DNA from 3 places in the Pseudomonas sp. LBUM1658 genome. Region 2 is predicted to be linked to each of the others. Evidence: predicted binding sites of a transcription regulator. Region 2 holds the regulator's gene; each other region holds the start of a gene.

Region 1 (9,734 bases), 430 kb from region 2:
GCATGAGTGGAACGGTGAACACAGCGGCGAAGCCTGGCAACAGGGCCCAGTGATTCTGGCCTGGCCCGGAGTCCTTGCCAGCGGCGGCTGGGAAGGTTACAACTTGGTCATCCACGAACTGGCGCACAAACTCGACATGCTCAACGGCGACGCTAATGGCCTGCCGCCACTGCACAGCGACATGCGCGTCAGTGAATGGTCAGCGGTGATGCAACAGGCCTATGACGACCTCAATCGCCAACTGGATCGCAATCCGGACGCCGACACACTGATCGATCCATACGCCGCGGAAAATCCCGCCGAGTTCTTTGCCGTCACCAGCGAGTATTTCTTCAGCGCTCCGGACCTGCTCAATGGCGCCTATCCGCAGGTCTACCGGCAATTGCAGCTGTTTTATCGTCAGGACCCACTGGCCCGACTCAAGCAACTGCAGGCAGTCCATCCGGACTACCGGGTACACGACTAAGGTCTACACGACCTCTGGTACGTGGCATCGACGGCGGAATATGCCTATAATCGCCGCCACTTTTAGGTCAATCCGGCCAAGTCCTTTGGCCAATCACGGGGGCACCGCCCAATGAGCTACAGCAAGATTCCGGCTGGCAAAGACCTGCCGAACGACATCTACGTCGCCATCGAGATTCCGGCCAACCACGCGCCGATCAAATACGAAATCGACAAAGACAGCGACTGCCTGTTCGTTGACCGTTTCATGGCCACCCCAATGTTCTACCCGGCCAACTACGGTTTCATCCCCAATACCCTGGCCGACGACGGTGACCCCCTCGACGTGCTGGTCGTGACCCCTTACCCGGTTGCTCCGGGCTCGGTGATCCGCGCACGTCCAGTCGGCATCCTGCACATGACCGACGATGGCGGCGGCGATGCCAAAGTGATCGCAGTTCCACACGACAAGCTGTCCCAGCTGTACGTCGACGTCAAAGAGTACACCGACCTGCCAGGTCTGCTGCTGGAGCAGATCAAGCACTTCTTCGAGAACTACAAAGATCTCGAAAAAGGCAAATGGGTGAAGATCGAAGGTTGGGGCGACGCAGAAGCCGCTCGCACCGAGATCATGAAGTCGGTTGCAGCCTATAAAGGCTGAGTCTGCCTTCACTCGCAAGCGTCGCAGCATTAAAAAACCCCGGTTATCCGGGGTTTTTTATTGGCTTGAATAACACCACAACCCACCCAACCCTCGGCAATTAAACACAAATAGTACTACCCGTTTATATCGCAGTTAATACCTTCAAAAACAGCTTAAACTTTACTAACTAATTCCTATAAAAATTGAACGCTTTGTTTATTTAAACAATTATCGCTCCTCCGTAAAATCCGTGGTCATGAATACATCCGGCGATCGCTTCAAGGCACTCCTCAAAGAGGTCAACCTCAAGCCCACAGAATTTGCAAAGTTTTGCAATGCAAAGCCTCAGCACGTGAACAACTGGTACAAACGCGGCGTCCCTCTCTGGCGCATGGACGAATTTGCCCGGCTGTTATCCGTCAACAGCAAGTGGCTGTACAACGGCGAAGGGCCGAAGTACCCAACTAAATTTGCAACAACAGAAACTATCGGCGTTTATAACGACAACCTGCAATACACGGATGTAGACATCCCTTGTTATAAAGAAGCTTCCACCCAAGCAGATTCAAACACCATCGAAATAACCGGTCACTGCGTGCGATTGCCGAGGCACTATCTGGAATCACTGGAGGTTGATCCGGATAAAGCCGTTTGCGCACCAATGATCGGCAACAACATGGCGGAAAAGATTCAGGACGGCTACACCATCGCCATTGACCGGGGCCTGACCCAGATCGTGGACGGCGAAATCTACGTCCTCCAGCACCAGGGCAGGCTGCGCGTGAACTACCTGTACCGACTCCCAGCTGACGCGCTTCGACTGTGCAGCCACAACAACTCCGAATACCCGGATGAAATATTCAGCGCCGAACAGATCAAGGCGCAGAACATCCAGGTCCTGGGCTGGGTATTCTGGTGGTCGACACTCAACAAACGCCGCCCGAACCTACTGTCCAAGTGAGCCTTGGGCCGGTTGTTCATCACGCGATAGCTCTGGATCGCCCTTTGGGCTGGGAATTTTTCAAAAAAATCAGTATGCTGCGCCCCACATTTGCGAATCGACCGTCCAGCACGGCCAGATCGCCCCGACGCGGCAGATGATTTTCTCGCCAAGTCCCACAGCCGGACGCAAGATCCGGGTGTACGTTTTGAAGGCTGGCGCGGCTTACCAAAAATGAGCCAAGCCAGTCCCCGAGAAGCCGGCCACAAGCCGGCTTTTTAATGCCCGAAATAAAGTGATTCACGACGTGAAATCGCTCAGACCTCATCTGCATTCAGCGCATAAAACTCATGCAACTTGGCCTGCAACAGCTTCTTGTCCGGCAGCTGAGTTTGATATTCTGCGATCAATGCTGGCGAAAGTGAACGGTTGAGAGCGTACTCGACGACCTCATCATCTTTGCTGGCGCACAGCAAAACCCCGAGCGCCGGGTTTTCATGGGGTTTGCGGACATTACGATCCAGAGCCTCAAGATAGAAATCCAGCTTGCCCAGGTACTCTGGCTCGAAGCGACCGACCTTTAGTTCTATCGCCACCAGGCAATTCAGCCCTCGATGGAAGAACAGCAAATCCAACGCAAAATCGCGACCTCCCACCTGCAACGGATACTGCGAGCCGACGAAACAAAAATCCCTTCCCAACTCGATCAGAAAATCCCTGAGCCTTCGCAGCAACCCACCATGCAAATCAGCCTCGACATGCCCATGCGCCAGGTCGAGAAATTCGACCATGTACGTGTCCTTGAACACACTCAAGGCTTCTGGATGCATTTGTCTCACCAATGGCGAGACTTTTGCCGGACTTATGACGGAGCGCTCAAATAGCGCGGCCTTGAACTGGCGCTCAAGCTCCCGGCTCGACCATTTCTCCTGAATCGCCATCCGCAGGTAAAACTCGCGCTCTTCCGGGCGTTTGCTTTGGTTGAGGATGATCAGGTTTTGGGTCCAGGGTAATTGTCTCAGCAGTGCTGAGACTTTTGCGTCATGCCTGTACGCCTCGTAAAACTGGCGCATACGGAAGAGGTTAGGACGTGTAAAGCCACGCAATCCGGGCTGAGTGCGCGCGAGGTGAGTAGCCAATTGAGCTACCACGCCATCGCCCCACTCCGCGGCCTCGATCTTGCCGCTGATATAGGCCCCTACCTGCCAGTGCAGCTCGATCAACTCCGTATTGACAGCCTGCACCGCTCGCTGCCGAGCGGCAACAATCAGCTGGGTGATTTCGTTAAAGCTTGCATCCGGGGACGGGGTATTGGAGCTGAGGTCATTCACGTGAGGGCGTTCCTGTTCAGAAGACAACGCCCTTTCTAGTACTCCCACCCCTTACAAAATGAAAATCACAAAGTGTGTCGAAGTGAAACGATCCTACAAAGAACCAGGATTGGAAAGTGTAAATCCAGGGCGACCGGTCATAAGCACTTATAACGACTTGAAAAAAAAGACCATCAGTGAAATTCACTGATGGTCTTTGGCGATTCGAAGCTCTGCCTATGAAAGTCTTTTTATTAGACTCCAGGGCAGGCTTTAGTCGCATACTTCGCTGCGCCACTGTACTTGCAAACCCAATCACCAGTGGTGGCGGTTCGCGTCCAGGTAATATTACCTGCCGCTGCCGCGGCATTTTTAAGGGCACATGCGATTGTGCCGGCACCAGTAGTTGCCCCGGTAGCCGTAATGTCGCAGTTGTCGGTACTAGATTTCAATCCAATTATTTCGGCAGCGGTGGCACCGGTGATAGTAGCCCCATTCCCTTCAATGACCACGGCTTCATACATGGCCTTGCCAGAAGAAATCTCCGCAAGCCCGGCTACGACTTTGGCTCTGGCCATGTAATCCGAGTAAGCCGGGATAGCAAAGGTAGCCAAAATGCCGATGATCGCAACAACGATCATGAGCTCGATGAGCGTAAAACCTTTCTGCATGGATTTCAAAGGGACTTCCTTCTAGGCGACGATTTAATGGTGTAGAGCATTTTATTTATTTTCGGCGCAAGCGTCATGCCAGCTTCGGCTGAGCTTTGGGATCTCGCGGGATGACACAATCTGACCGGCAATGGCACTGACGTTGCGCAATCCTGCCGGCAATCGTAGTCCGAAAATGGAAGGGGTAAATCCAGCGCTGCCGATCTTAAGTACTCATGACGACTTGAAAAAAAGACCATCAGTGAAATTCACTGATGGTCTTTGGCGCTTCGAAGCTCTGGCTATGAAAGGCTTTTTGTCAGTCTTAAGGTACAACAGGTCCAGGGCAGCCTTTAGTCGCATACTTCGCCAGGCCACTGTACGCGCAAGACCACGCACCGGCGGTGGCGGTTCGCGTCCAGGTAATATTACCTGCCGCCGCCGCGGCATTTTTAAGGGCACATGCGATAGTGCCGGCACCATCAGCTGCCCCGGTAGTCGTAATGGTGCAGTTTTCGGTACTAGCTTTCAATCCAATCACAGGGCCGGAGGTGATAGAAGCCCCATTCCCTTCAATGACCACGGCTTCATACATGGCCTTGCCAGAAGAAATCTCCGCAAGCCCGGCTACGACTTTGGATCTGGCCACGTAATCTGAATAAGCAGGGATAGCAAAGGTAGCCAAAATGCCGATGATCGCAACAACGATCATGAGCTCGATAAGCGTAAAACCTTTCTGCATGGATTTCAAAGGGACTTCCTTCTAGGCGACGATTTAATGGCGTTGAGGATTATATTTATTTCCGGAGCAAGCGTCATGCCAGCCTCGGCTGAGTTGTGAGATCTCGCGGAATGACACAATCTGATCGGCAATGGCCATCCTGGCATGCGTCAGATCGTGCCTGGCCACGTATTGGCCCAGCCTGGCCCATGCCAGATGGTCAGCGCGCATTTGCGTTGGGAAGGGCCGAAGAGAGTTCATTAGCGTTCCTGCTACAACATGCCCAATGGACGCAACCTTGGCAAGCCCATAAACATCGTCGCGCCGTGCAAGGATCTTTTTATCCTCTCCTCGTGTCGCCACGCCGAAAGATCCTTAGCAACGGCTGAGCCCCCCTCGCCTATGAATCCCTAGACGATGAGCCAAATACCCCACACAATCGGCTCACAAAATGAGCCGAATAAACCCCTTATTCGGCTCATCGTTCAGAGTACGAGCCCATGAAACACCCACGCTGGATCTGGCAACAACCTGACTGGCCGCGTTTCCACTCGCAATCGGAGCGCCTGGCGCCCTTGTTGCGCGAGTGCGGGCAGGCGCAAGGACGGTTGTTGGGCATGTCCGGTTCAGCAGGTAGAGACTTCAGCGCGCAAAGCGAGCTGGACGCGCTGTTGCAGAACATCGTGACCTCATCCGCCATTGAAGGCGAGCAGTTGAACGTCGGTTCGGTGCGCTCCTCTCTGGCCCGTCGCTTGGGCATGGAACAGATCGACGGCAATTACGTGAGCAAGCGTAGTGAGGGACTGGCGGAGTTGATGCTGGACGCGACCCAGCATGTCGACCCGCCACTGACTCTCGCGCGCTTGTTGCATTGGCATGAATGGCTGTTTCCCGCTGAAGACGACGGAATCATTGCGCGACACATTCGAGTTGGCGCACTGCGTGGCGATGAACCGATGCAGGTGGTATCGGGTCGCCTGGACAGGCCCACTGTGCATTTCGAAGCCCCTGCGCGCCAAGGCCTGGAACAGCAGCTCGACGTCTTCCTTGACTGGTTCGAAACCAGCCGTAGCCAACCCCAGCTCGATCCCCTGTTGCGGGCAGGCATCGCTCACTTCTGGTTCGTCACGCTCCACCCCTTTGACGACGGCAACGGTCGCCTGACTAGGGCTATCACCGACCTGGCCCTCGCCCAGGCCGAAGACGAGGCCATCCGCTTTTATGCCATGTCGGCGAGCATTCTCGACGATCGTTCCGGCTACTACCGTGTATTGGAAACCAGCCAGAAAGCCACCCTGGATATCACTGACTGGCTCGAATGGTTCCTGCAGACGTTATTGCGCAGCCTGCAACAAGCCATGGCCCGTATCGAGTTGGTACTCGGCAAGGCCCGCTTCTGGCAGAACCACCGGAGTCAGGCTCTGTCCTCGGAACAGGCCAAGGTGCTCAACCGCCTGCTGGATGGTGGCGAGAAAGGATTTGAAGAGGGAATCAGCGCCGCCCAGTACCAGGCCGTGGCAAAAGTCTCCAAGGCCACTGCAACTCGCCACTTGGCCGACCTGCTGGACAAGAGTTGCTTGATCCGTTTGCCCGGCGGCGGCCGTAGTACCCGCTACCAGATCAACTATCCGGGCGATGGAAAACGCTGAATCGGTGAGCCGCGCGCAAGGCACTCCAGGTCCATCTATACGTCCACTCATTTGCCCAAAAAGCCTCTCTCTGCTAGTGTCGCGCCGGTTTACCGTCAACCGGAATTGCCGCCATGGCCCGCAAAAAAGCTGCACTGGATTTCGAACAATCCCTCGCTGACCTGCAAACGCTGGTTGAGCGGCTGGAGAACGGCGAGCTGTCGCTGGAAGACTCGTTGACGGCCTTCGAGCAAGGCATCGGTCTGACCCGCGATTGCCAGGCGGCGCTGGCCCAGGCTGAGCAGAAGGTGCAAATCCTGCTGGAACGCGATGGCGAGCTGGCCGAGGAACCCTTCGACCCGGAACAGCCGGAATGATTGCCGCTTATCAGGCCAGCAGTCAGGCCCGGGTCAATGCTGCACTGGAAACCCTGTTCCGCGCGCCAAGCCCCGAGCTGGCCCGTCTCTATGAAGCCATGCGCTACAGCGTGATGAATGGCGGCAAACGTGTGCGGCCGCTGCTGGCTTACGCGGCCTGCGAAGCCCTCGGTGGCGCAGCGGAACAAGCCAATGGCGCCGCCTGTGCGGTGGAGTTGATTCACGCTTATTCGCTGGTGCATGACGATTTGCCAGCGATGGACGACGATGATCTGCGTCGCGGCCAGCCGACTACTCACAAGGCTTTCGACGAAGCCTGCGCGATTCTCGCCGGTGACGGCCTGCAAAGCCTGGCGTTCAGTGCCTTGCTCGACCCGCAGCTGAGCGTTGTGGATAGTGATACCCGTTTGCGCATGGTCAGCTCCCTGGCGTTGGCGGCGGGTCCGGCGGGCATGGTTGGCGGTCAAGCCATCGACCTCGGTTCGGTCGGTCTCAAGCTCGATCAGCAAGCACTCGAATACATGCATCGGCACAAGACCGGCGCGCTGATCGAAGCCAGCGTCAAGCTCGGCGCCCTGGCCAGTGGTCGTGCGCAACCAGACGAACTGAAATCCTTGCAGACCTATGCCCAAGCCATCGGCCTGGCGTTTCAGGTGCAGGACGACATACTCGATGTCGAGAGTGATACCGCGACACTCGGCAAACGTCAGGGCGCCGATATCGCCCGGGACAAACCGACCTACCCGGCCCTGCTCGGCCTGGACGCGGCTAAAGCCTATGCCCTGGAGCTGCGCGATCAAGCTTTGCACGCCCTGCGACCGTTCGACGCGGCGGCCGAGCCGTTGCGGGGCCTGGCGCGCTATATCGTTGAACGTCGCAGCTAAAACCGTGGCTACGCCCGAATGCATATTGTTGGCCAACTTCCGAGCTCTGCGTGGGCAGCTTGCGATCCATAAGGTAAACTGCCGCCTCTTCTATACCTATAACGATTCGCCTGATGCCCACGACGTTTCATGAGATTCCACGCAAACGCCCGACCACGCCCCTGCTCGACCGTGCCGACACGCCGGCCGGCCTGCGCCGGTTGGGTGAAGCCGAGCTCGAAACCCTGGCCGATGAGTTGCGCCAGGAGCTGCTCTATACGGTAGGCCAGACGGGCGGGCATTTCGGTGCCGGCCTGGGCGTCATTGAGCTGACCGTTGCGCTGCACTACGTCTTCGACACCCCGGACGACCGGCTGGTGTGGGACGTCGGCCATCAGGCTTATCCGCACAAGATCCTCACCGGCCGTCGCGAGCGCATGGGCACCCTGCGCCAAAAGGACGGCATCGCGGCATTCCCGCGTCGTTCCGAGAGCGAGTACGACACCTTTGGCGTTGGCCACTCCAGCACCTCGATCAGTGCAGCGCTGGGCATGGCGATTGCCGCCCGCCTGCAAAACAGCGAGCGCAAGGCCATCGCGGTGATCGGCGACGGCGCATTGACCGCGGGCATGGCCTTCGAAGCGCTGAACCACGCGCCGGAAGTCAACGCCAACATGCTGGTGATACTCAACGACAACGACATGTCGATCTCGCGCAATGTCGGCGGCCTGTCCAACTATCTGGCGAAAATCCTTTCCAGCCGCACTTACGCGAGCATGCGTGAAGGCAGCAAGAAAGTGCTGTCGCGCCTGCCCGGCGCCTGGGAGATTGCCCGGCGTACCGAAGAATACGCCAAGGGCATGCTGGTCCCGGGCACGCTGTTCGAAGAGCTGGGCTGGAACTATATCGGCCCGATTGACGGCCATGACCTGCCGACGCTGATCGCCACCCTGCGCAACATGCGCGACCTCAAGGGTCCGCAATTCCTGCATGTGGTCACCAAGAAAGGCAAAGGTTTCGCCCCGGCGGAAGTCGACCCGATCGGTTACCACGCGATCACCAAGCTCGACCCCCTGGACGCTCCGGCGGCTGCGCCGAAAAAAGCCGGCGGGCCGAAATATTCCAGCGTGTTCGGCGAGTGGCTGTGCGACATGGCCAGCGCCGATCCGCGGCTGGTCGGGATCACCCCCGCGATGAAGGAAGGCTCCGACCTGGTGGCCTTCAGCGAGCGTTTCCCGCAGCGCTACTTCGACGTTGCGATCGCCGAGCAACACGCCGTGACCCTCGCCGCCGGTATGGCCTGCGAAGGCGCCAAACCCGTGGTGGCGATCTATTCGACTTTCCTGCAACGCGGTTACGACCAGTTGGTACATGACGTTGCGGTGCAGAACCTCGATGTGTTGTTCGCCATCGACCGAGCGGGCCTGGTAGGCGAAGACGGTCCGACCCACGCCGGAAGTTTCGATCTGTCGTTCCTGCGCTGCATTCCCGGCATGCTGGTGATGACCCCGAGCGATGAAAACGAACTGCGCAAAATGCTCAGCACCGGCCACCTCTACAACGGCCCGGCCGCAGTGCGCTACCCGCGCGGCACCGGCCCGAATGCGACGATCGAGAAAAACCTCGAACCGATCGAGATCGGCAAGGGCGTGATTCGCCGTCAGGGCAGCAACGTCGCCCTGCTGGTGTTCGGTGTGCAACTGGCCGAAGCGCTGAAAGTCGCCGAGAAGCTCGACGCGACAGTGGTCGATATGCGCTTCGTCAAACCATTGGACGAAGCCCTGACTCGCGAAATCGCCAACAGCCATGAACTGCTGGTGACCATCGAAGAAAACGCGATCATGGGCGGCGCCGGTGGCGCGGTCAGCGAATTCCTCGCTCGCGAGAACATCCTCAAGTCGATGCTGCATCTGGGGTTGCCGGACGCCTATGTCGAACATGCCAAGCCGGCACAGATGCTGGCCGAATGCGGGCTGGACGAAGCCGGGATCGAAGCTGCGGTTCGCGAGCGCTTGCAACTTCTAGGGTTGTAACCCAATCCCCCGTAGGAGCTGCCGCAGGCTGCGATCTTTTGATCCTGCCCTTCGGCAGCTCCAGAATCACCATAAGATCAACATCAAAAGATCGCAGCCTGCGGCAGCTCCTACAAGGGGCAGCG
Region 2 (9,734 bases):
GCCAGCATCATCATGGCCATGATGCTTTTGCCGTCGATCGTGGATTCTGGGGTGCGTCCTACTCTGATCGTGCAATCCTTGAACTGACCGGCGACTCCAACAAATTTTGCAGAAGCCCGGGCATGCAGACCCAGCTTGTTGATGATTTCAATTTCCAGAGCGGGCATCGCGGTGTGGATCCTTTAGCTTAGGTCGCGGTGGCGAACCTGGACGTTCTTCAGGGATGTTTGCAGGACCTGACCCAGACGTTCGGTCAGGTAGACGGAGCGGTGATGCCCGCCGGTGCAGCCAATCGCGATGGTGACGTAGGCGCGGTTGCTGGCGGCGAAACGAGGCAGCCACTTCAGCAGATACGCGGAGATATCCTGGAACATTTCTTCTACATCCGGTTGCGCGGCCAGATAGTCGGCAACCGGCTGATCCAGCCCGGACTGCTCACGTAACTCGGGTTTCCAGTACGGATTGGGCAGGCAGCGCACATCGAACACCAGATCGGCATCGACCGGCATACCGCGCTTGAAACCGAAAGACTCGACCAGGAACGCCGTGCCCGGCTCCGGCTGATTCAGCAGGCGCAACTTGATGGTGTCGCGCAGTTGATACAGGTTCAGATGGGTAGTGTTGATCTTGAGATCTGCGAGGTCGGCAATCGGCCCGAGCAGGTTGGTTTCATCGTCAATGGCTTCGGCGAGCGATCGATTGGCGTTGCTCAGCGGGTGGCGCCGACGGGTTTCCGAAAAGCGCTTGAGCAGGGTTTCTTCGTCGGCGTCCAGGTACAGCACATCGCATTGTATGTGCCGGCCGCGCACTTCTTCGAGCAATTGCGGAAAGCGTGTCAGGTGGCTGGGCAGATTACGCGCATCGATCGAAACGGCGACCAGCGGCTGCGCCAGTTCCGTATGGATCAACGCGCGCTCGGCCAACTCCGGGAGCAAGCCTGCTGGCAGGTTATCGATGCAGTAATAGCCGCTGTCCTCCAGTACATCGAGGGCGGTGCTTTTACCTGAGCCGGATCGGCCGCTGACGATGATCAAGCGCATGATTAGGGACCGTTCTGCTCATCCAGGACAACCTGGTACAGGGCTTCGTTGGTTGCGGCGCTGCGAAGTCTTTCGCGCACTTCCTTGCGGTCAAGCATGCTGGCAATCTGCCGGAGCAGTTCCAGGTGCGCATCGGTAGCCGCTTCCGGGACCAGCAGGACAAACAGCAGGTCGACCGGGGCGCCATCGATGGCGTCGAAATCTATGGGGGCGTCCAGGTGCATCAAGGCACTGGTGGGCGACGTGCAGCCCTTGAGACGGCAGTGTGGGATGGCTATGCCGTTGCCAAACCCGGTGGAACCGAGTTTTTCACGGGCAATCAGACTCTCGAAGACATCTTGCATCTCCAGATCCGGCACTTCGCGGTGGATAAGGTTGGCAATTTGCTCGAGTGCGCGCTTTTTACTGCCGCCCGGCACGTTCACCAAAGAACGGCCGGGGGTCAGGATGTTTTCAAGTCGGATCATGGGTAGGGGATGTTAGCGACCGGTTGCGCCCTGAAGGAGGCTCTGGGTCTTTTCCTTATGCTTTTTGAGTTGGCGATCAAGCTTGTCGGTGAGCAGGTCGATAGCGGCATACATGTCCGTATGCTCAGCGTTGGCGACCACTTCTCCGCCGGGAATATGCAGCGTGGCTTCGATTTTCTGCAGCAGCTTCTCGACATTCATCGTGACTTGCACGTTGGTGATCTTGTCGAAATGCCTCTCCAATCGGTCGAGTTTTTCGCCGATATAGGTGCGCAGAGGTTCGGTTACTTCCAGTTGGTGTCCACTGATGTTGACTTGCATACAGCTTCTCCTTCGTTGCCAGTGCATAAGGCGGCAGGCTGGCTTGCCTGCCACTAGGCTGTGTCCGAAAACCGTCAGAGTTCTCAAACACACCCTGGAACGCTGGTGGCGTGGCCCGTTACATCAACCGCTTGCGTTCGCTCGAAGGCGCAATCCCAAGGGATTCGCGGTACTTGGCGACGGTGCGGCGGGCTACCTGAATGCCTTGTGCCTCCAGTAAACCAGCGATCTTGCTGTCACTCAACGGCTTTTTCTGATTTTCCGCCGCAACCAGTTTTTTGATGATCGCGCGAATCGCTGTGGACGAGCATTCACCGCCTTCAGAGGTGCTGACGTGGCTGGAGAAAAAGTATTTCAGTTCGTAGATACCCCGGGGGGTATGCATGAATTTTTGCGTGGTCACCCGGGAAATCGTCGACTCGTGCATGCCGACCGCTTCGGCGATATCATGCAGGACCAACGGTTTCATCGCCTCATCGCCGTATTCGAGAAAGCCGCGCTGGTGCTCGACGATCTGGGTGGCGACTTTCATCAGGGTTTCGTTGCGGCTTTGCAGGCTCTTGATGAACCAGCGCGCTTCCTGCAGTTGGTTGCGCATGAAAGTATTGTCGGCGCTGGTGTCGGCGCGGCGGACGAACCCGGCGTACTGCGGGTTGACCCGCAGGCGCGGCACGGATTCCTGATTCAGCTCCACCAGCCAGCGCTCGTTGTCCTTGCGCACGATCACATCGGGGACGACGTATTCGGCTTCACTGGATTCGATTTGCGAGCCAGGGCGCGGGTTGAGGCTTTGCACCAGCTCGATGATCTGCCGCAGCTCGTCTTCCTTGAGCTTCATGCGACGCATCAGCTGGCTATAGTCGCGGCTGCCGAGCAGATCGATGAAGTCGGTGACCAGGCGCTTGGCCTCGGTCAGCCAAGGGGTCTTGGCCGGCAGTTGCCGCAGTTGCAGCAACAGACACTCGCTCAGGTTTCGCGCACCTATCCCGGCCGGCTCGAATTGCTGGATGCGATGCAGGACGGCTTCGATTTCGTCCAGTTCGACGTCCATTTCCGGGTCGAAGGCTTCAAGGATTTCCTCGAGAGTCTCGTCCAGGTAGCCCTGATTGTTGATGCAATCGATCAGGGTCACGGCAATCAGGCGATCGGTGTCGGACATCGGTGCCAGGTTCAGTTGCCAGAGCAAATGGCTTTGCAGGCTCTCACCGGCCGATGTGCGGGTGGTGAAATCCCACTCGTCGTCATCGTTGCTCGGCAGGCTGCTCGCGCTGGTCTGGTAAACGTCTTCCCAGGCGGTGTCGACCGGCAGTTCATTGGGGATGCGTTCGTTCCAGTCGCCTTCCTCGAGGTTGTCCACCGTCGGGGCGGTTTCCTGGTAGGAGGGTTCCTGAACATCGGCATTGGGTTTCTGCTCGACGTTGTCGGCCAGAGGGTCGGCGTTATCGAAGTCGTCGCCATCTTCCTGGCGTTCGAGCATCGGATTGGACTCCAGGGCCTCCTGGATTTCCTGTTGCAGGTCCAGGGTCGACAATTGGAGCAGGCGGATGGCCTGTTGCAGCTGAGGTGTCATCGTCAGCTGCTGGCCCATTCTCAAGACTAGCGATGGTTTCATGGCAGGGGCTTAACACCTTATTCGCCGGCGCGCATGCGCCATCCACTACAGGGCGCCGGAGCGCCAAACATAAGCAAATTATATGCCTGAAATCGCAGTGTTTGCCTAGAGCGCTGTAACAATAAAAAAGTATAAGGTTTTGTTGACACTGGCGCTCCGGCAATGGCTGAACACCTGAATCGAGTGTTTGCCCCAAAACGCCTGCCACTGGCCCCACACCTCAAGGCTTACAGGCGGAACTCATGGCCCAGATACACTTCCTTGACCAGTTCGTTGGCCAGGATGGTCTCGGAGTCGCCTTCGGCGATCAGTTGACCGTCGTTGACGATGTAGGCGGTCTCGCAGATATCCAGGGTTTCACGGACGTTGTGGTCGGTGATCAGAACGCCGATGCCCTTGGCCTTCAGGTGGTAAATGATCTGCTTGATGTCGCCTACCGAAATCGGGTCTACGCCGGCGAAAGGTTCGTCGAGCAGGATGAATTTCGGCGATGTAGCGAGGGCCCGGGCAATTTCCACCCGGCGGCGTTCACCACCGGACAGGCTCATGCCCAGATTGTCGCGGATATGGTGGATGTGGAATTCCTCCAGCAGGCTTTCCAGCTCCTTGCGACGATCAGCCTTGTCGAGCTCCTTGCGGGTCTCGAGGATGGCCATGATGTTGTCGGCGACCGAGAGTTTGCGGAAGATCGACGCTTCTTGCGGCAGATAGCCGATGCCAGCCCGTGCCCGACCATGCATTGGCTGGTGGCTGACGTCCAGATCGTCGATGAGTACCCGACCCTGATCGGCCTGGACCAGGCCGACGATCATGTAGAAGCAGGTGGTCTTGCCAGCACCGTTCGGACCGAGCAGGCCGACGATCTGACCGCTGTCGATGGACAGGCTGACGTCGCGCACGACCTGGCGGCTCTTGTAGCTCTTGGCCAGATGCTGAGCTTTCAGAGTTGCCATTACGGGGCCTTTTGCTCGTCGGTTTTCTTCTTCGGCTGGATCACCATGTCGACTCGCGGACGTGGCGTGGTCACCGAGGCACCGGTAGCGCGGCCGGCATTGGCGACCTGCTTCACGGTGTCATAGACGATTTTCTCGCCTTCGGTGGTATTGCCTTCGTTGATCACTTTGGCTTTGTCGATCAGCACGATGCGATCTTTCGATGCGTGGTACTGGATGGTCACGGCATAGGCCTTGACCGGCTCCGGATCACCGGCCTTCTGCAGCTGTTCGAAGTAAGCCAGGTTGCCGACGGAGGTGACCACGTCGACTTCGCCCGAAGGCGCGCGGGTGATGGTCACGGTGTTGCCGGTGATCTTCATCGAACCCTGGGTGATGATGACATCGCCCTTGTAGGTGGCAATGCCTTGCTTGTCGTCCAGTTGGGCGTCGTCGGCCTGAATGCGGATTGGTTGATCTCTATCAGTCGGCAGAGCCCAGGCGCTCGCGCTTCCCAGTGCTGCGCTCAGGCTGAGCAAAATAGGGAGGGTTTTAACGAGACTCATACTGTCCTCTTACGTTAGATAGCAGGTGTATCCTGCTTTCTTTCAAATACGCTTTCATGCCATTGCCAGTCGACACGCCACCAGCGCCGTCGATTCTAACGGCTTGCTCGGTCTGCGCATATTCCTGCTGAGGGAATACCGTCATGCGACTGCTGGTAATAATCGTCGTGCGGTTTTTATCGTCGGTACGTGCGATACGTACCGAGTCAATCAATTCGACTTCAGTGCCACCAGAATTGACCTCGCCACGCTCACTCTGGACGTGCCAGGGATAAGCCGTGCCGCGATACAGGTTCAGGTCGGGCTTGGTCAGCAAGGTCACATCGGTTGCTTTCAGATGTTCGACCTTGTCCGAAGTCATTTCGTACTGCAACTTGCCATCAGGCAGAAACTGCACGCTGTGGGCATTGATGGCGTAGTAGTCAATGGCCGTTGCGTCGACGACAGTCGGCGGGCGCTCCATGAAGCGTTCCGGGCTGATGTTCCAGTAGCCAACGGCCGCAAACAGCGCGGCAATGGCCGTGAACATCAAAATATTACGAACTTTTTTGCTCAGCATAGGTGGCTCTACAGGTAAGCGGCGTTGGCTGCTTCAAGGTTGCCTTGGGCGCGCAGGATCAGCTCGCAGAATTCGCGTGCAGCCCCTTCACCGCCACGGGCCTGGGTAATGCCGTGTGCATGTTCGCGGACGAAACTGGCGGCGCTGGCCACTGCCATGCCCAGACCCACGCGACGAATCACCGGCAGGTCAGGCAGGTCGTCACCGAGGTAGGCAACTTGTTCATAGCTCAGGTTGAGTTGCGCGAGAAGCTCGTCGAGCACTACCAACTTGTCTTCGCGGCCCTGATAAAGATGAGGGATTCCGAGGTTTTTTGCGCGGCGCTCGACCACCGGGGTTTTGCGGCCGCTGATAATAGCCGTCTGCACGCCGGATGCCATAAGCATTTTGATGCCTTGGCCGTCGAGTGTGTTGAATGTCTTGAATTCGCTGCCGTCTTCGAGAAAGTACAGGCGGCCATCGGTCAGCACGCCGTCGACGTCGAAAACCGCCAGTTTGATGTGTTTGCCGCGCTGCAACAGATCGGTGCTCATTATATTACTCCCGCACGCAGCAAATCGTGCATGTTCAAGGCGCCAACCGGCCGGTCTTCGCTGTCGACCACCACCAGGGCGTTGATTTTATTGTCTTCCATTATTTTCAGGGCTTCGGCGGCGAGCATCTCGGCCCGTGCGGTCTTGCCATGAGCAGTCATCACTTCGTCAATGATGGTGCTGTGGATGTCAATGGTGCGATCCAGTGTGCGGCGCAAGTCGCCATCAGTGAATATCCCGGCCAGGCGTCCGTCGGCCTCGAGCACCACGGTCATGCCCAGACCTTTGCGAGTCATTTCCATCAAGGCATCTTTGAGCAAGGTGCCGCGCTGCACGTGCGGCAACTCCGTACCGGCGTGCATGACGTTTTCCACTTTCAGCAGCAGGCGACGACCCAGGGCACCGCCCGGATGGGAAAAGGCGAAATCTTCGGCGGTGAAGCCCCGAGCTTCAAGCAGGGCGACAGCCAGTGCATCGCCCATGACCAGCGCGGCGGTGGTCGAAGAAGTCGGCGCCAGGTTCAGCGGACAGGCTTCGTGCTCGACATTGACATTGAGATTGACCTCGGCAGCCTTGGCCAGCGCCGAGTCGGGATTGCCGGTCAGGCTGATCAACTGGATACCCAGGCGTTTGATCAAGGGCAACAGCGTGATGATTTCATTGGTGGAACCGGAGTTGGACAGTGCGAGGATAATGTCATCGCGCGTAATCATGCCCATGTCACCGTGGCTGGCTTCAGCCGGATGGACGAAAAAGGCGGTGGTGCCGGTGCTGGCCAGGGTGGCTGCTATTTTGCTGCCGATGTGCCCGGATTTGCCCATGCCGACCACCACCACACGGCCTTTGCTGGCCAGAATCATCTCGCAAGCGCGTACGAAATCTGCGTCGATATGGGCCAGCAAGCCTTGTACGGCTTCAAGTTCGAGGCGGATGGTGCGTTGTGCTGATTGAATCAGGTCGCTGGATTGGCTCATGACAGAAGTCGAATACCCTGATGAAAAGGCGGCGATTATAACGGTAATGATCGATTCCCTCACACAAGTTCGTCAGGCTTTATGTGAGAGGTTCTGCCGAACCGCTCCATTGGGCCGCTTTTTGCCTGTCCGCTTGCTGAACAGGCTTGGCTTCGGCCTTGGGCGCTCTGCGTCAGCAGTGATATAGTTCGCCGCCTGTTCGGCCTGCCCGGGATCTTTGTGCTTTTGGTAGGGAGCCAGGCGTCCAAGTGAGAGGCTGCATCGCAAGGAGTTTAGATGAGTGCCGATAACGCCTACGCGGTCGAGCTGAAGGGACTGTCCTTCAAGCGCGGTACGCGCAGCATTTTCAATAACGTCGATATTCGCATTCCGCGGGGCAAGGTCACCGGCATCATGGGACCTTCCGGCTGCGGCAAAACCACACTGCTGCGCCTGATGGGCGCGCAGTTGCGGCCCAGCAGCGGCGAAGTCTGGGTCAATGGCCAGAACCTGCCGAAGCTTTCGCGCAGCGATCTGTTCGACGCACGCAAGCAAATGGGCGTGTTGTTTCAGAGCGGTGCACTGTTCACGGATCTGGATGTTTTCGAGAACGTCGCCTTTCCATTGCGCGTTCACACCCAGTTGCCGGATGAAATGATCCGCGACATCGTCTTGCTGAAATTGCAGGCGGTGGGGTTGCGTGGCGCCATCGATTTGATGCCGGACGAGTTGTCGGGCGGCATGAAGCGTCGCGTCGCGCTGGCGCGAGCCATTGCGCTCGATCCGCAGATCCTCATGTATGACGAGCCCTTTGTCGGTCAGGACCCTATCGCCATGGGCGTGCTGGTGCGCCTGATCCGTCTGCTCAACGATGCCCTGGGGATCACCAGTATCGTGGTTTCCCACGACCTGGCCGAGACCGCGAGCATTGCCGACTACCTGTATGTGGTCGGCGATGAACAGGTATTGGGGCAGGGGACTCCGCAAGAGTTGATGAACTCCGATAACCCACGCATTCGTCAATTCATGACCGGCGAACCGGATGGCCCGGTACCGTTTCACTTTCCGGCGCCGGATTACCGCGCAGATCTTCTGGGGAAGCGCTGATGCGCAGGAAATCACTGATTGAGAGGATTCGCCTCTTCGGTCGCTCGGCAATCGATATAGTCGAAGTGCTCGGGCGTTCGACACTGTTTTTGTTTCATGCATTGCTTGGTCGCGGTTCGGTTGGCGGCGGGTTTGGCCTGCTGGTCAAACAACTGCATTCGGTGGGCGTGATGTCCCTGGTGATCATAGTGGTCTCCGGGGTGTTCATCGGCATGGTGCTGGCGCTGCAAGGCTTCAACATCCTGTCCGGCTACGGTTCGGAGCAGGCGGTCGGGCAGATGGTTGCGCTGACCTTGCTGCGCGAACTGGGGCCGGTGGTCACGGCTTTGTTGTTCGCCGGGCGTGCCGGTTCGGCCCTGACCGCCGAAATCGGCAACATGAAATCCACCGAGCAACTTTCCAGTCTGGAAATGATTGGTGTGGACCCGCTCAAATACATCATTGCCCCGCGCCTTTGGGCCGGTTTCATTTCCCTGCCGCTGCTGGCGATCATTTTCAGCGTGGTAGGGATCTGGGGTGGCTCCTGGGTGGCTGTCGACTGGCTTGGCGTGTATGAAGGTTCCTACTGGTCGAACATGCAAAACAGCGTGAATTTCAGCGACGATGTGCTCAATGGTGTGATCAAAAGCATCGTTTTTGCCTTTGTAGTGACCTGGATTGCCGTATTCCAAGGCTATGACTGCGAGCCCACATCCGAGGGGATCAGCCGTGCCACCACCAAGACCGTGGTGTATGCCTCATTGGCCATTCTCGGCCTGGATTTTATTTTGACCGCCTTGATGTTTGGAGATTTCTGATGCAAAACCGCACCCTGGAAATCGGTGTCGGCCTTTTCTTGCTGGCTGGCATCCTGGCTTTGCTGTTACTTGCGTTGCGGGTCAGTGGTCTGTCCCCGACCTCGAGCAGCGACAGCTATAAACTTTATGCGTATTTCGACAATATCGCCGGTTTGACGGTCAGATCCAAAGTGACCATGGCCGGTGTGACTATCGGCAAGGTCACGGCTATCGATCTGGATCGCGACAGTTTCACAGGGAGAGTCACGCTGCAGCTGGAAAAGCGGGTAGATAATCTGCCGACTGATTCCACTGCTTCGATCCTGACTTCTGGCCTGTTGGGCGAGAAATACATCGGCCTCAGCGTGGGCGGGGAGGAGACCCTGCTCAAGGATGGTTCCACCATCCATGACACCCAGTCATCGTTGGTGCTCGAAGACCTGATCGGTAAATTCCTGCTCAATACCGTTAGCAAAGACGCCAAATGAGGAGTTTTTTCATGATCTCTACCTTGCGACGTGGCCTGTTGGTATTACTCGCGGCGCTGCCGTTGATGGCTAACGCCGTGGCTGCGCCTTCCGCGCACGATCTGGTACAGGACACCACTACCCGGTTGCTGGCCGACCTGGCAGCCAATAAAGAGAAGTACAAGCAAAGCCCAAGTGCGTTCTACGATGCCCTGAACGGTATCGTCGGCCCGGCGATCGATGCCGATGGCATTTCCCGCAGCATCATGACGGTCAAGTATTCGCGTAAAGCCACGCCTCAACAGATGACGCGCTTTCAGGACAACTTCAAGCGCAGCCTGATGCAGTTCTATGGCAACGCCTTGCTCGAATACAACAACCAGGGCATCACCGTTTCCCCT
Region 3 (9,734 bases), 2.7 Mb from region 2:
CGGCTTAGGGATTTTCAATGAACGGAACTTCAACAATAAGGAAAAAGACAATGGGTTCGCTGCATCGAATGGCTGTGCTCTGTGGTTTGACCGTTTTGCTGGCCGCAACGGCCCAGGCCGAGGAATGGAAAACCGCCAAGGAGGCGGACGACATCAAGATTTCCTTGAGCGAAGTCGCCGGTTCCGAATACAAGGCCTACCGCGGTGTGACAGTCATGAAAACCTCCATGGCCAAGTTGCGTGGCCTGCAGGAAGACGTCGTCGGTGCCTGCGCCTGGATCCATGAGTGTAAGTCGCAGAAGTTGCTCAAGCACGAAGGCAACCAAAGCTGGACCTACACCCAGTTCAATACACCCTGGCCGGTGACTGCCCGTGATTCGGTGCTGCACATTACGACCGTCGAGGGTGCCGATGGCAGCCTGACCCGCAATCTGGAAGGTATGCCGACCTATCTTCCCGAGGAAAAGGGTTTCGTGCGGGTGGCTCAGGTCCAAGGCTTCTGGAAGTTCGTCCCCAAAGGCGCGGACCAGATCGAAGTGACCTACCAGGTTCACACCGATCCGGGCGGCAGTGTGCCGTCGTGGCTGGCCAACAAGTTTGTGGTCGATGCTCCGTTCAACACCTTGAAAGCATTGAAAGCAAGGGCTGAAAAGCCGTAACGGCTCGAGCCAGTTGCCCTTTGAAAGGAAGCCGCCTAAGGGCGGCCTTTTTTATGCAAAGCCTCTGGCACTGTGGGTGGAACGATGCCCGGTGCTCAAGGTCGAGATGTTGTAAGCTCATTAACGGGATTTATCGAGGAGAGACAGATGCAAAAGTGGGAAGTCACCTTCGTTGATGATCATGGCGTTAAAACCGTTGAACATTTCGATTGCGAGCAAAAGCCCAGCTTGGAGCAGGCTGCGCAAATGATTCGGGCAAAACTTCTCCCAGTCCCGGCCGCGCTGGATCTCAATGATCTGGAAGGCCGTACCGAAGACCCCACGGTTAAAAACCTGAAGGAACAGTGCAGCATTGAAATCCTCAGCATCAACCAGGCTCGATGAGCTTCTCGCACTATCCTTGTCCAGCCCCTCTGGCACAGGTACTGGCTTCGCGCTACTCTGCAATCGAGATCAGCGAATGAATCGCTAAGGTCTGGTCTTGTCAGCTACATGCTTGTTTCCCCGCGGCAGTCTTATTGCCGTATCGCTTTCACCATTCGGTTGCGAGCGCGGGGGAGTACGGAAAGTCTATCCATTCAGTTTTAGGAGGACGTTTTCATGAGCACAGCCTATCAAGAAGACATCAGCAGCAGCGTGCTGCGCCGCATGAAAGAAGGCGGTTTCGACTTTTCACGATTCCATCCCATCGAGTTCTACGCCATTTTCCCGGACGAGGAGGGGGCACGCAGAGCGGCAGGGCATTATCGCGGTGAGTCACTCAATGCTCAGATCAGCGTGCGTGATGATGGCGCCTGGTATCTGGAGCTGAGCAAGGTGATGTATGCCACCTACGGCGGCATCGGTGACTTCGAGCTGGATTTCGAGGCGGTGGTCGAGCCTCTGGGCGGGATAATCGAAGGTTGGGGCGTGAAGCAGGAGGTACGAGGGTTACTCGCATAACATCTATGAACAGCATCAACACTCAGCATCGGCTGACCTTCGGGTCGGCCGATTTCGTTTGTGGCTGACAGAAGATCAAAAGATCGCAGCCTGCGGCAGCTCCTACAGGGTTTGTGTACAACCACAATTTTGAGGTGTGCCCGGTCGGCGTAGGAGCTGCCGAAGGCTGCGATCTTTTTGCCGTGCAACGAAATCAACGCTGGCTATGCTTCGCAATGAAGCGGGGACGATCGGGTGGGGGCGTTTGCTGCACAGCAATGGTGCGGTGTTTCCTGGGCGTTTATCCAACCGATTGATATTAAAGCGTTTATGCCACTGGCACGGGCCTTGCGAAGCCTAGGTGTCCGGGTGACAAGGAGTACGGCATGATCCGCACCTATTTTGATGAAATGTACGATGCCGGCGGCCAGGTCCGCCCGCATTATCGGGAGTTTGCCCGTTGGCTGGCCGATACGCCTGACGAGCTATTGGCACAACGGCGACGCGAGGCCGATCTGCTATTTCATCGCGCCGGGATTACTTTCACGCTCTATGGTGATGAGCAAGGGACAGAACGCCTGATTCCCTTCGACACCATTCCACGCAGCATCCCCGCCAGCGAGTGGCGGATCGTCGAACGTGGCTGCATCCAGCGGGTCAAGGCGTTGAACATGTTCCTCGCCGACCTTTACCACGAACAGCGCATCATCAAGGCCGGCATTATCCCGGCCGAGCAGGTACTGGCCAACGAGCAGTACCAGTTGGCCATGCAAGGGCTGGATCTGCATCGCGATATCTATTCGCACATCTCTGGCGTCGATCTGGTGCGTGATGGTGACGGCACCTATTACGTGCTTGAAGACAATCTGCGCACCCCAAGCGGTGTCAGCTACATGCTCGAAGACCGCAAGATGATGATGCGGCTGTTCCCCGAACTGTTCGCCGCCCAGCGCATCGCGCCGATCGACCATTACCCCAACCTGTTGCTCGACACCCTGAAAAGCTCCAGTGCGCTGGATAACCCCAGTGTCGTGGTGTTGACGCCCGGGCGCTTCAACAGCGCGTTCTTCGAACACGCGTTCCTGGCGAGGGAAATGGGCGTCGAACTGGTCGAGGGCGCGGATCTGTTTGTCCGCGATGATCGAGTATTCATGCGCACCACTGACGGGCCGAAAGCCGTGGATGTGATTTATCGGCGCCTCGACGACGCCTTCCTTGACCCGCTGGCGTTCAATCCGGACTCGATGCTCGGCGTGCCTGGCCTGCTGTCGTCCTATCGCTCGGGCAATGTGGTGTTGGCGAATGCCATCGGCACCGGAGTGGCAGACGACAAATCGGTCTATCCATTCGTCACCGACATGATCCGTTTCTATCTGGACGAGGAGCCGATCCTCAAGAACGTGCCTACCTTTCAGTGCCGCAAGCCCGAGGAACTGTCCCACGTGCTGGCGAACCTGGGGGATCTGGTGGTCAAGGAAACCCAGGGCTCCGGTGGTTACGGAATGCTGGTGGGGCCGGCGGCGACGGCGGCGGAAATCGAAGCGTTCCGCGCGCGGATCAAGGCCAAGCCCCATGCCTACATCGCCCAACCGACCCTGTGCCTGTCGACGTGCCCGACCTTTGTCGAAAACGGCATCGCCCCGCGCCATATCGACCTGCGCCCGTTTGTCTTGTCTGGCCGCGAAACCCGGGTCGTGCCCGGCGGCCTGACCCGTGTCGCCCTGCGCGAAGGATCCCTGGTGGTGAATTCATCCCAGGGTGGTGGAACCAAGGACACCTGGGTGGTCGAGGATTGAAGGAAGCCTGCCATGTTAAGTAGAACTGCCTCGGATTTGTATTGGATGTCGCGTTACCTGGAGCGGGCGGAAAACCTCGCACGGATGCTCGACATCAGTTATTCGCTGTCATTGATGCCGCAGGACGGCCGCGGTGACGGTCTGCATGAGCTGGCGATGCCGCTGTTGATCACCGGCACCCTGGACGATTATCTGGAGCGCCACGGTGCGTTGCATGCCGAACGGTTGCTGCATTTTTTCGCCCTGGATGCGGCCAACCCGGCGAGCATCTACAGCTGCCTCGGTGCCGCGCGGGCCAGCGCTCATGCGGTACGTGGGCGAATCACCGCCGACATGTGGGAAAACATCAACGCCACCTGGCTGGAGATTCGCGGGATCGCCGAACTAGGCCTCAGCCGTTATGGCATGAGCCGTTTCTGCGAGTGGATCAAGGAGCGTTCCCACCTGTTCCGTGGCGCTTCCTACGGCACCATCATGCGCAACGATGCGTTTCGCTTTATCCGTCTCGGGACCTTCATCGAGCGGGCCGACAACACTTTGCGCCTGCTCGATGCCCGCTACGAAATGGCCGGCGACCAGGCCGAAGCGGTCAGCGACGGCACGGCCCACGCCTACTACCAGTGGAGCGCCTTGCTGCGCGCCTTGTCTTCGTTCGAGGCTTATACCGAGATCTACCGCGACGCCCCCGGTGCGCGACAGGTCGCCGAACTGTTGCTGTTGCGGGCCGATGTCCCGCGTTCCCTGCGTGCCTGCACCGAAGAGATCGACCAGATCCTCGCCAGCCTGCCGGGCGCCAACGGCCGGGCAGCGCAACGCCTGGCCGCCGAAATGGACGCGCGTCTGCGTTATACCGGGATCAACGAAATCCTCGAGGAAGGCCTGCACGCCTGGCTGACCGAATTCATCCCGCTGGTGCGCCAGCTGGGCAACGCCATTCACAGTTCCTACCTGGAGGCTGCATGAGACTTTCCATTAGCCACGAGACCACCTATCACTACGAAGATCAGGTGCGGGCGAGCATCCAGTATTTACGCCTGACGCCCCACGACAGCGAGCGTCAGCACGTGCTCAGCTGGCAGCTTGACCTGCCACGGCCGGTGCGCGCGCAACTGGATCCGTTCGGCAATATCCTGCACGTGCTGACCATGGATGAACCCCATGATGCGATTGTCATCGGCGCCCGCGGACAAGTGGATATCGATGAACAGCACGAAGCCGAGCATGAGAGCCAGTCGGCACTGCCATTCCTGCGTTTTACCCGTTTGACCGAGGCGGACGAAGCCTTGCGTGCTTTTGCTGCCAGGCAATGCCTCAAGCGCCGGGATCGCACCGGGTTGATCGATCTGATGCACGGCTTGAACCAGCACATGACCTATACCCCAGGCTCCACCGAAGTCGACACCAGTGCTGCCGAAGCCTTCGCCGGAGGGGCCGGGGTTTGCCAGGACCATACCCATGCATTTCTGGCCTGCGCCCGCAGCCTGGGCATTCCGGCACGTTATGTCTCGGGTTATCTGTTCAGCGAGAACAGCGAACACCTGGCCAGTCATGCCTGGGCCGAAGCCTGGCTCGACGATGCCTGGTACAGCTTTGATGTGACCAATCAACTGGCCCGGCCCGAGCGTCACCTGAAACTGGCGGTCGGCCTCGACTACCTGGATGCCTGCCCGGTACGCGGCATGCGCCGCGGCGGTGGCAGCGAGCAGATGCACGCCAAAGTCTTCGTCTCGCCGACGCCGGTTTTTTCGGTGCAGCAGCAGTAGAATCGGGGATACCGCATCGCGAGCAAGCCCGCTCCCACATCTTGATCTTCAGTGAATTGCAGATAAGGCACACACCGAAAATCTAATGTGGGAGCGAGCTTGCTCGCGATGGGGCCAGAACAGGCAACACAAGACTCAAACCATCAAGGCTGCTGCTTACGCCCCGCCATATGCTTCAAATACCCCACCAACAACTCCAGCTCCGAATCCGCTAATACGGTTGCGGAGAAGCCGGGCATTTTCGCCTGTGGCCAGCGGCGCAGGCTTTGCGGGTCGCGGATATAGCGCTTGAGGAAGTCGGCGCCGAAGTATTCGGTAGGGCTGAAGGGGATATTCAGATCAGGACCCATCTGCGCATCACCCGCGCCATTTAGGCGATGGCAGGCCAGGCAGTTCTTCTGGAACAGCGCAAAACCCTGATTCACCGGATCATTCGGCGTCAGCTGCGGATCCGGGCGCAAGGCCGGGAAACGCTCGGTGACTGCTGCCAGGAGCTTGATACTGGCGACCTGGAACGGCCATTGTTCAGGGCTGATCTGACCGGCCTGGGGATTGCTCCAGACCAGATAGAACGGCCCGGCACTCGGCTTCCCCGCGGCCAGTGGCGGCCAGGGATGCTGCGGATCTTCCACTGCCAGCCAGGCTTGGGCGCCGCTGTCATTCAGCAGCGGGCCAGCGGCCAGCTCGGCGGCAAAACCGTCGAGCGCCACCGCTTGCAGATGGTCATCGGCGGCGATGCCAGTGAGCAACGCTGACAACGGCACGGCGCGATAACTCATGTCCCGCTTGTAGGACACATCGTCAGTAATCCGGATCGTCTGGGCTTGAGGGTGCTTGAGCAATTCCTCGGTCTGCCAGGTTCGGCTGCCAGCGCCCAGGTCCAGGACCAGTTGCGCGGCGTACAGGGGCGTGCAGAGCAGCAAGGCCCCGAGCAGAATGAAAGGTTTCAATGGGTCGCCGTAATGTCGTCAGTAAATTCGTCCCGGGACGGCGGGACGTAGCCGGACAGGGCGCCATCGAGCTCCCGGGTCTTGCTCGAAGATTGGCACACAAGCGCCGGCCCCGGTAGTGAGCCGGGGCACAAATTGTTGAGTGCGGCGCTGTGAAACTGCCACGCCTTTAGCCGATCACTTTAGTCAGGTTCGGCAATATAAGGAGCAGCGTAGTGGCGAATAGAATGAGTCCGGCTTGACGTACTTTCGATTGTTTGAACATGGCTGACTGCCTTTTTTGTTATTTATTGAGCGTCAAATTGCTTGCCTACATTTCTCCATGATGGCAAAGCGCTGTACTTCCTTTCTGACAAGGGCCCCGGCAAAACCCGACGACAACCTCGTACAAGGTTTACCTTAGGGGCCGCGTCCCACTTGCTTTAGATCCATTTCATATCAGCACTGATACAAAACTGTATAAAAAAGTATGAGGCCTATTGCCAGCTTCTTGGCCGCCCCTTGGCTAGACAGTTCCGTTGCTCCATCGGCGCGATCGATTGCTGGCTACCGTTCGTCTGAGCGTGTCCGTCAAGACCAATGAGCGCTTCGGTCATTGAATCCACAGATGCCAAGCCTAAGGTGGGAGCTCTGTATTGCTCACCTGCCCTAGCGGTTCGAGGACGTCATGACTGAAGCTTTGATTTTCGATGCGCTACGTACTCCCCGTGGCAAAGGCAAGGCCGATGGCGCCTTGCACAGCGTCAAGCCGGTGAACCTGCTGGCCGGGCTGCTGAACGCTCTGCAACAGCGCACGGCGCTCGATACCAGTCAGGTCGATGACATCGTGCTCGGTTGCGTGACACCGATCGGCGACCAGGGCGCCGATATTGCCAAGACTGCCGCGCTGGTGGCCGATTGGGACCTCAGCGTGGCCGGCGTGCAAATCAACCGCTTCTGCGCTTCGGGCCTGGAAGCGGTCAATCTGGGCGCCATGAAAGTCCGTTCCGGGTTCGAGGACCTGGTGGTGGTGGGCGGCGTAGAGTCCATGTCGCGGGTGCCGATGGGCAGCGACGGCGGACCCTGGGCGCTCGACCCGCAAACCAACCTGCACAGCCATTTCGTGCCTCAGGGCATCGGCGCGGACCTGATCGCCACGCTGGAAGGCTTCAGTCGCCAGGATGTCGATGGCTTTGCCTTGCACTCCCAGCAGAAGGCCGCACGGGCGAGGGCGGACGGCTCTTTCAACAAGTCGTTGGTGCCGGTGCTGGACCAGAACGGCATCGTCCTGCTCGATCACGATGAGTTCATTCGCGCGGGCTCTACCCTCGAAGGCCTGGGTAATCTCAAGCCGAGTTTCGAAATGATCGGGCAAATGGGCTTTGACACTACGGCGTTGCGGGTTTACAGCCACGTAGAGCGCATCAACCACGTGCACACCCCGGGCAACAGCTCGGGAATAGTCGACGGCGCGGCGTTGATGCTCATCGGTTCCGAGGCCAAGGGCCGGGCGCTGGGTCTGCAGCCGCGGGCGCGGATCGTCGCCACGGCGGTCACCAGCACCGATCCGACCATCATGCTCACCGGTCCTGCACCGGCCACCCGCAAAGCCCTGGCCAAGGCCGGGCTGCGGGTCGAAGACATCGATCTGTTCGAGGTCAATGAGGCCTTTGCTTCGGTGGTGCTGAAGTTCATCAAGGACATGGCCATCGACCCGGACAAGGTCAACGTCAACGGCGGTTCTATCGCCATGGGCCACCCGCTGGGCGCCACCGGTTGCGCGATCCTCGGCACCTTGCTCGATGAACTGGAAGTGCGGCGCCTGCGCTATGGCCTGGCGACCCTCTGTGTCGGCGGCGGCATGGGTATTGCCACCATCATCGAACGCCTCTGAGCCCTGACTGCAAGGAAACACTTTCATGACTGATGCCATCCGCTACGAAAAAGGTCAGGACCAGATCGTTGTCCTGACCATCGACATGCCCGGCCAGAGCGCCAATACCATGAACGCGGTCTACCGCGATGCCATGGCGACCTGCGTTGCCCGACTGGTTGCCGAACAAGCGTCGATCGCCGGGGTCATCATCACCTCGGCGAAGAAAACCTTCTTTGCCGGCGGCGACCTCAATGAGCTGATCAGCGTCGGCAAAGACCAGGCCAAGGCGTTCTATGACATGGTGCTGTCGCTCAAGGGCCAGCTGCGCGCCCTGGAGACCCTGGGCAAACCGGTAGTCGCCGCGATCAATGGCGCAGCACTGGGCGGCGGCTGGGAGATTTGCCTGGCCTGTCATCATCGGGTCGCACTAGACAACAAATCTGTGCAGATCGGCTTGCCGGAAGTCACCCTCGGCCTGCTGCCGGGCGGCGGCGGAGTGGTGCGCATGGTCCGTATGCTCGGCCTGGAAAAAGCCTTGCCGTACTTGCTCGAAGGCAAGAAAGTCAGCCCGCAACAAGCGCTGCAGGCCGGTTTGATCGATGAGCTGGCGGTTGACCTTGATGAGCTACTGGCCAAGGCCCGGGCGTGGATCGTCGCCAATCCGGCGGTCAAACAGCCCTGGGACATGAGCGGCTACCAGATTCCCGGCGGCACCCCGTCACAGCCGAAAGTCGCGCAGATGCTGGCTATTTTGCCGTCGATCCTGCGCGCCAAAACCAATGGTTGCTTGCCGGCGCCGGAGAAAATCCTCTGCGCGGCGGTGGAGGGTGCCCAGGTCGGTTTCGATACCGCGCAGTTGATCGAAACCCGCTACTTCACCGAACTGACCACTGGCCAGGTGGCGAAGAACATGATCGGCACCTTCTGGTTCCAGCTCAATGAAATCAATGCCGGCAGCTCACGACCGCAAGGCTTTGCGGCCTATGTGACACGCAAGGTCGGGGTGCTCGGTGCGGGCATGATGGGGGCCGGGATTGCCTATGTCAGCGCGGTGGCCGGGATCGAAGTGGTGCTCAAGGACATCAACCTCGCCGCCGCCGAAAAGGGCAAGGCGCATTCGGCGGCGTTGCTCGACAAGAAAGTCGCCCGCGGGCAACTGAGCGCCGAGCAGCGCGAAGCTACCCTCGCACGAATCCGCACCACCGAGCAGGATGCCGACCTGGCCGGTTGTGACCTGATCATCGAAGCGGTGTTCGAGGATCGTGAGCTCAAGGCCAGGGTCACCAGCGCTGCGCAAAAAGTGGTCGGTAGCGAGGCGGTGATCGCTTCCAATACCTCGACCTTGCCCATCAGCGGCCTCGCCACCGCGGTGCCGCAGCCGGAAAAATTCATCGGTCTGCACTTCTTCAGCCCGGTGGATAAAATGCCCCTGGTGGAAATCATCAAAGGTACTCACACCAGCGATGAAACCCTCGCTCGTGGTTTCGACTTCGTTCTGCAAATCCGCAAAACCCCGATTGTGGTCAACGACAGCCGTGGCTTCTTCACCTCGCGGGTGTTCGGCACCTTCACCAACGAAGGCATCGCCATGCTCGGCGAAGGTATCTCGGCTCCGATGATCGAAACCGAAGCGCGCAAGGCCGGAATGCCGATTGGCCCGCTGGCGATTTCCGACGAAGTGTCTCTGAGCCTCATGAGCCATATCCGCCAGCAGACCGCCAGGGACCTGGAAGCCGAAGGCAAACCGCTGCCGCTGCATCCGGCCTTTGCGGTGATCGATCTGCTGCTCA

Evidence for each region. The regulator sigma-54, encoded in region 2, starts transcription at its own class of promoters, with help from an activator protein. The targets are predictions, from matches to a motif close to ANTGGCATNNANNTTGCTNT.
Region 1: ACA064_RS02815 (pilin) is a predicted target of sigma-54. The motif match lies at 4,072-4,091, and genes of this name have one in related genera.
Region 3: ACA064_RS23460 (circularly permuted type 2 ATP-grasp protein) is a predicted target of sigma-54. The motif match lies at 1,916-1,935, and genes of this name have one in related genera.

Annotation. Positions count from the first base shown of each region.
Region 1 covers NZ_CP166798.1:619,001-628,734, reverse strand. The annotation lists gene ACA064_RS02835 (M90 family metallopeptidase) at 1-466, shown strand, start outside; gene ppa (inorganic diphosphatase) at 578-1,105, shown strand; gene ACA064_RS02825 (S24 family peptidase) at 1,338-2,048, shown strand; gene ACA064_RS02820 (PDDEXK nuclease domain-containing protein) at 2,345-3,358, opposite strand; gene ACA064_RS02815 (pilin) at 3,592-4,008, opposite strand; gene ACA064_RS02810 (pilin) at 4,313-4,729, opposite strand; gene ACA064_RS02805 (Fic family protein) at 5,209-6,357, shown strand; gene ACA064_RS02800 (exodeoxyribonuclease VII small subunit) at 6,471-6,713, shown strand; gene ispA ((2E,6E)-farnesyl diphosphate synthase) at 6,710-7,597, shown strand; gene dxs (1-deoxy-D-xylulose-5-phosphate synthase) at 7,711-9,609, shown strand.
Region 2 covers NZ_CP166798.1:1,047,544-1,057,277, forward strand. The annotation lists gene ACA064_RS04760 (HPr family phosphocarrier protein) at 1-167, opposite strand, end outside; gene rapZ (RNase adapter RapZ) at 183-1,040, opposite strand; gene ptsN (PTS IIA-like nitrogen regulatory protein PtsN) at 1,043-1,507, opposite strand; gene hpf (ribosome hibernation-promoting factor, HPF/YfiA family) at 1,520-1,828, opposite strand; gene ACA064_RS04780 (RNA polymerase factor sigma-54) at 1,947-3,440, opposite strand; gene lptB (LPS export ABC transporter ATP-binding protein) at 3,668-4,393, opposite strand; gene lptA (lipopolysaccharide transport periplasmic protein LptA) at 4,393-4,938, opposite strand; gene lptC (LPS export ABC transporter periplasmic protein LptC) at 4,925-5,497, opposite strand; gene ACA064_RS04800 (KdsC family phosphatase) at 5,506-6,030, opposite strand; gene ACA064_RS04805 (KpsF/GutQ family sugar-phosphate isomerase) at 6,030-7,004, opposite strand; gene ACA064_RS04810 (ATP-binding cassette domain-containing protein) at 7,281-8,090, shown strand; gene mlaE (lipid asymmetry maintenance ABC transporter permease subunit MlaE) at 8,090-8,887, shown strand; gene mlaD (outer membrane lipid asymmetry maintenance protein MlaD) at 8,887-9,354, shown strand; gene ACA064_RS04825 (MlaC/ttg2D family ABC transporter substrate-binding protein) at 9,366-9,734, shown strand, end outside.
Region 3 covers NZ_CP166798.1:5,111,560-5,121,293, reverse strand. The annotation lists gene ACA064_RS23480 (YkgJ family cysteine cluster protein) at 1-8, shown strand, start outside; gene ACA064_RS23475 (START domain-containing protein) at 51-659, shown strand; gene ACA064_RS23470 (hypothetical protein) at 807-1,043, shown strand; gene ACA064_RS23465 (ribonuclease E inhibitor RraB) at 1,260-1,601, shown strand; gene ACA064_RS23460 (circularly permuted type 2 ATP-grasp protein) at 1,967-3,376, shown strand; gene ACA064_RS23455 (alpha-E domain-containing protein) at 3,389-4,339, shown strand; gene ACA064_RS23450 (transglutaminase family protein) at 4,336-5,139, shown strand; gene ACA064_RS23445 (c-type cytochrome) at 5,283-6,089, opposite strand; gene ACA064_RS23440 (acetyl-CoA C-acetyltransferase) at 6,757-7,962, shown strand; gene ACA064_RS23435 (3-hydroxyacyl-CoA dehydrogenase NAD-binding domain-containing protein) at 7,988-9,734, shown strand, end outside.